One region of the Veillonella sp. S13053-19 genome, then DNA from elsewhere that is predicted to be linked to it. Evidence: riboswitches for the same ligand, from Rfam matches in the RefSeq annotation. Region 1 holds a riboswitch; the other holds the start of a gene.
The links. A riboswitch is a leader RNA that binds a small molecule or an ion and turns the genes downstream of it on or off. The one in region 1 is predicted to bind thiamine pyrophosphate.

Region 1 (3,204 bases):
ATCGCATCATCTCTATCTCGCGCACCAGGGATGCCTCGCGCTATATCTGCCGCATGAGCTGCAATTTTGAACGCCATGATGCCCTCTTTTACATCATCCGCATTAGGCAACGCCAAATGTTCTGCTGGCGTCACATAGCAAAGGAAGGACGCCCCATGCATGCCCGCTACGGCACCACCGATGGCGGCCGTAATATGGTCATAGCCAGGTGCAATATCTGTTACCAACGGCCCTAGTACATAGAACGGAGCACCGCCACATAAGGTTTCCTCAATTTCCATATTGGCTTGAATTTGATTGAGCGGCACATGGCCCGGCCCTTCAATAATGACTTGAACCCCTTTTTCACGAGCTCGTTTTGTAAGCTCTCCCAATCGCACCAATTCTTCAATTTGACATACATCCGTAGCATCGGCCAAACAACCTGGACGACATGCATCACCTAAAGAGATTGTCACATCGTATTCTCGGCAAATGTCCAAGATATCGTCAAAATATTCGTAGAACGGATTTTCCTTGCCGGTCATACTCATCCACGCAAAGATGAGACTACCACCACGGCTTACAATATTCAATCTACGTTTATGCTTTCTAATTTGTTCAATCGTTTGACGGGTAATACCACAGTGCAAGGTCACAAAGTCTACCCCATCCTCCGCGTGCAATCGAATAGTATCTAAAAAGTCCTGCGCTGTCAGCTCTGCTAAGTCTCTTTTATGGTGAATCACACTGTCATATACAGGGACTGTGCCAATCATAGCCTTGCACTCGCTAGTCAACTTGCGTCTAAAAATACGGGTGTCCCCGTGAGTAGATAAATCCATAATCGATTCAGCCCCTAATTGAATGGCCCAATTAACCTTTTCTAATTCGCTATCATAGTCCGTCACATCCCGTGAAGTGCCTAGATTTACATTGATTTTAGTGCGCAACGACTTTCCTATCCCCTCCGGATCAATGCACGTATGATTCTTGTTGCAAGGAATCACTACTTGCCCAAGAGACACGAGTTCTTGTATGCGTTCCACAGGAACCTGTTCCTTTTCCGCTACGATTTTCATCGCATCCGTTACAAAGCCTTTCTTAGCAGCTTCCAATTGAGTGTAAAACATATTACATATCCTCCTATTGAATAAAACCATGTAGCTTTGTATACAAGAAAAAGGGTATCGAAAATTGATCGATACCCTTTTATGGTCTTTGCGTGCTTCCTACGCGGGCATGATCCCGATCAGGTCAAAGGTCAGGTGCTAACAGCCCTTTCTCAGCCTATTATATAGACTCCCTTGCATACTCTACTATGTAATTATCTTCAGCATATCACTATTAAAAAAATAGTTCAATATAGTCTTTGCTAATCATTCAATATTGCATGTAGTATACAGCTTTAGTCAATGATGCACTGACACATTTTCATCGTTGTTAACGCCGCTTGGTGAGACTCTTCGGTGACGCCTGCACAGCAGCTAGAATCAACGTGAATAGGAACCTCTGGCAAACCTGCTTTCAGCATAATCGCATTGGAAACAACGCAAATATCTGTGCAGAGACCAACGAGAGTAATGGACTCGATAGGATTTACCACATTCATACCTTCTAAGCGCGTTACGAGCTCAAAGGATGCAAAGTTTGGCTTATCTACAAAGGATACAGGGCTCATGATAGGACGCCCTTCTGCAGCTTCGATTAAACCTTTCACAATATGCCAGCCCTCTGTATTTTTCACGCAGTGCGGCACTGGTAACATTTTCCCCTCTTGGCGCTCAAGATAATCTATACCATGTGTGTCGCGGGTGAAAATAATAGGCCCGTCAAAGCTTTCAATTTTTTTGCGCACATTATCTACAATCATCTGTGCTTGCGTCGAACCAAGGGCACCATCTACAAAATCATTTTGCATATCGATAACAACTAGAACCTTTTGCATAGTTCCTCCTGTATATAGTCTACAAAGAACACATTAATTATTCACTACACTACTAGTTATACTCTTAATTCTTAATAACATCAATAGCAGTCATTTATTCTTTTTCCTCGGCCAATGCATGGCGCACTCGATCGGGTTTATTATGCGCAAGTTTCCCCGCTGCAGCGGCCGCCACGGCACCTACAAGATCATCGAGGAATGTATTACAGTGACCGCCCTCTTCACTATCTAGTTTTTTGATAATACCCGGCTTTACCTTATCTAAATAGCCATAGTTCGTAAAGCCAATAGAACCATACAGATTAACGATGGAAAAGGCTAGAATTTCATCGATGCCATAGAGGCTTTCATCATTAGCCACGATGCGTTGCAAAGGCTGAGACAGTTTATTTTGTTCCGTTAACTTGTCGAGCTCAATGCCCGTAATTATCGCATTGTGTACCTCTCGTTTTGAAAGCACGGATGCCACATGTTCACGGCACTCTTCAATCTTTAAATTCGGCATATACGGTTTTTGAACATATAAAACGAGCTCTGCAATATCCTCTAGCGTAACACCACGCTCCGCCAGTAGGTCGTAAGTATATTTCTCTAAATCTTTTGTAGATTCCATAAGTGCTCCTTTATTTTTTCTTAGGCTTATCTCCGGATAACATAACAATACTAACTGGAATGGTTATCACCAATTCTTCCTCTGTATCGACATGCTTTGTATTCCAAGCCGCCTCTTTGGCAGCCTCTTCAAAGATGGGGTAAGCCTCTCGATCTAATTTCCAATTATTAGGCCCCGCTTCAACAGCCACAATATTCCCCTTATCATCGGTCTTAATCTCTACTGGAACAATCAAGGTACCGTCAGCACTCGTTTTGAAAGCCTCACTAGGAATGATGACATTATAAGAGATTTGTTGCTGCAATTCATAGGTACGCTTATCTGTAGGCTTTAAATCAGCCGCCAAAGAACCAACAGTTCCCATCGTAGAAGCCAATAAGGCTAGTAACACAACACGTTTTAACATAGTTTCCTCTCGACTAAATACTCTCACGCTACACGCAGTATACGTTGATTATACCACGAAAAAATCCCTACCGATGCATAATCAGTAGGGATTTATTTATAGTTAGATTTTCTTAACCATTTCGGATTTCAATGCCATCGCACCGAAACCATCGATTTTGCAATCGATATCATGGCCATCGCTCGCATCAGTGATGAGGCGAATATTTTTTACGCGCGTACCTTGTTTCAAGATGCCCGCACCTTTTACTTTGAGGTC
Region 2 (3,204 bases), on a different contig from region 1:
TGTTATTTACACTCACCAAGACCGCTTCCTGCAAAAGAAATACTTAAGGTAATGCCAACTGATGCGAGTATTTCTAAAATATATAGATCTATGAATGAAAGAGCCCAACTTCAAGGCATAATTCCAACTTGGGGGGATGCCATTTCTTGGGGTGATTTGCATAACTATGACAAATTATCTTTCAATGATTGGGATTAAAGTACCAACACGTTTTGTCCTATAACCCTTCATAATCCTACTGGCGCGGATTGTGAAGGTGTTTTTCTTAATTAGTTACTACTAATGATAGCAGTGTATATACTTTCATTTTTGTTATTGCTTGATTTCAGCAGATGTATGCGCTGTTTTACTTATAAATCCAACGATAGCTGTAACGACAAATGCCATTGTAAAGGCTGGTAATGTAGCACCTATTGTACTTTCACTATGTAACATATAGTGGTATAAACCAACGGATACGGCCCAAATAAGACCTCGTACGAGATAAGCGGATAATGTTTGTACTTGTTGGCGATTGATAAAGTAGTCTGCCAATAAGATGGCAATCATCGGTGCAAATACAGAGCCGATGAGGTATAGGAAGTCTGTAATATCATCCATTGGATATAGAATAGCTGCAATAGTGCCCACAATAGTAACGATGACAGCGATACCTTTACTAGATGCACCGTTATAGATAGTCGTACTAGATACGCCTGCAGAGTAAGCGTCCATAAAGGTTGTAGTAACGGTAGAGAAGATGATAACGATGAGTCCAGCAAGGCCAAGTCCTGCATTCATCATGATAGTAATGATGGAATCACCACCGCCAAAGATAGCGGCACTAAGACCTAAGGTGTACATAACGATACTTGTTACAGTGTAGACTGTAGCACTTGTAAGTGATGCGGAGAAAGGTTTTTTACTTTCACGGGTATAATCACTGATGAGAGGTAGCCAAGATAGTGGCATGGCAATAGATAACTCAAGAGCAGCGATGAAACTCATGTTTCCGCTAGTTAGAAGGATACCTTCACTAGGCCACTGCGATATCATGTGCGCGCCCATGTAGAGGGTGAGCCCTAGCAATAGAACAGATACGATGGCTTGAATATAGCCCGTATTGTGGAGGCCGATGAAAAGCCATAAGATGACAAGTGATCCGATAGCTATCGTCCAAATTATAGGGGATAGAGGTGCTAGCTCTTGTAAGGCTAGCATGGCATCGTAGATCATGATGCTAGTCCAACCGATAAGTTGAAGCATATTTAAAAAGGCAAAGCCTTTAGCTCCTAGTGGTCCAAAGCTGAAGGCGGTTGTATTCATACTGCCTTGCCGTAAACGTCCACCAATGAGTCCTGCTCCAAAGAGCAATATACCGCCGATGATATGCCCCAGTATGATAGCATATAGACCTTGAGTGAGCCCTAAGGGGGCCAGATAAGTTCCTGTCATAATTTCCGCTATAGATAGAGCGGCACCAAACCATATCATGGCGAACTGTGGTTGTGTAATATATGTATTTTTCATACGTCCTCCTTGCCAGGAAGTCATAGAAAAAGCCGAGTTCATAGGAACTCGGCTTTTAATCCTCTATGTTCCCTACGTTGGCATTATCCAAATCAGGTTATGGGTTAAAGCGATAGCTTACTCTCAGCCCACTCTTGTGAGCACCCCGTTATGGCTTCATTATATGCGGATAATAGGAAACCGTCAATTCTTTTTGTTGCATAGATTGTATAATGATGTTATAACTAGAGTATAAAAATATATTGCCACTAGGGGTGCTTTTGCTGAGATTGACCATTCAAAACCCTAGACCTGATCCAGATAATACCGGCGTAGGGAAGTGGAGTGCAACATAATACTAAACTATTACGAGACCATTCCATTTGGAGTGGTCTTGTTTTATATGTTTGGAGGTATTATGAAAAAACTGATTATTGCTAGCATATGTGTGGCCTTAGGCGTAGTGTTATCTACTACATCAATTCCTGTTGGGCCGGCTCGTATTTTTCCGTTTCAACATATGATTAATGTTATTTTAGCCGTTGTGGTGGGGGCAAGATTTTCCGTAGGTGCTGCCTTTAGTACATCTTGTTTACGCAATGTATTGGCACTAGGTTCTCCTTTAGCCTTTCCTGGCAGCATGATTGGCGCTTGGTTATCGGCTTATTTATATAAGAAATATAACGCTCTATGGGCGGCGGCTCTAGGCGAAATCATTGGTACTGGCCTTATCGGTGCTCTCGTGAGTTATCCTATAGCCAATTTCTTGTTAGGTAAACCTTTGGCATTGTTGACTTTGATTACATCCTTCGCCATGAGCTCTGTAGCAGGTGCCTTTATTGGTTTCATAGTATTACAAATCTTATCTCGTCGTCATCTATTACATAAGGAGGCATAATGAAACTACATACTGCATTGACAATTGCTGGTACTGATCCTAGCGGTGGTGCTGGTATTATGGCCGATTTAAAATCCTTCCAAAGTCGTCACGTATACGGCATGGCTGTTGTTACCTCTGTGGTAGCCCAAAATACGACGGGCGTACATCATGTAGAACATCTGTCGCTAGAGAGTATTGACCGACAATTACACGATGTGTATTCTGACATTGAACCTCAAGCCGTTAAGACGGGCATGATTGCCTTGCCGGAGATGATGGATCTTATCTATCCTTATGTGAGTAAACCAATTCCTTATGTAATGGATCCCGTTATGATTGCCACTAGCGGTGACCGACTCGTATCAGATGAGGCAGTAAATTTCTTAAAATCCAAACTCATTCCGACGGCTACAGTGATTACACCAAACCGTAGTGAGGCTGAGGTCTTAGCGGACATGTCTATTGATTGTGAAAGTGACATAACAACGGCTGCGAATCGTATCTTACAGGACTTAGGACCTCAAGTAGTTATCATTAAAGGCGGTCACATCGGCGAAGATGCAACGGATTATGCTTTCACTAAAGATGGTAGTGTCCGTACTTGGACAAGCCCAAAATATGATACGGTGCATACTCATGGTACAGGCTGTACCTTCTCCGCAGTGATAACGGCGGAGCTCGCTAAAGGGCGTGATGTAATGGATGCCATTGGTATTGCCAAGGACTATATTGCACTTGCTATTAAACATAATCCTGGGCTGGGAAATGGATGTGGTCCCGTTAATCATATGGCTTATGGCCTGTTATCTAATGGACCTGAAACGATGGATGAGCTC

Region 2: it holds a riboswitch for thiamine pyrophosphate, as region 1 does, so the genes downstream of both, thiW (energy coupling factor transporter S component ThiW) here and thiC (phosphomethylpyrimidine synthase ThiC) in region 1, are expected to answer to the same signal.

The regions. Positions count from the first base shown of each region.
Region 1 is NZ_PPDA01000017.1:16,590-19,793, forward strand. Features, by position in the region: gene thiC (phosphomethylpyrimidine synthase ThiC) at 1-1,112, opposite strand, end outside; TPP riboswitch at 1,192-1,298, opposite strand; gene VEHSUH06_RS10635 (cysteine hydrolase family protein) at 1,388-1,927, opposite strand; gene VEHSUH06_RS10640 (phosphatidylglycerophosphatase A) at 2,022-2,540, opposite strand; gene VEHSUH06_RS10645 (hypothetical protein) at 2,551-2,946, opposite strand; gene VEHSUH06_RS10650 (zinc ribbon domain-containing protein YjdM) at 3,049-3,204, opposite strand, start outside.
Region 2 is NZ_PPDA01000007.1:291,942-295,145, forward strand. Features, by position in the region: gene VEHSUH06_RS03185 (IS256-like element ISVat2 family transposase) at 1-198, shown strand, start outside; gene cytX (putative hydroxymethylpyrimidine transporter CytX) at 313-1,509, opposite strand; TPP riboswitch at 1,562-1,667, opposite strand; TPP riboswitch at 1,750-1,844, shown strand; gene thiW (energy coupling factor transporter S component ThiW) at 1,907-2,386, shown strand; gene thiD (bifunctional hydroxymethylpyrimidine kinase/phosphomethylpyrimidine kinase) at 2,386-3,204, shown strand, end outside.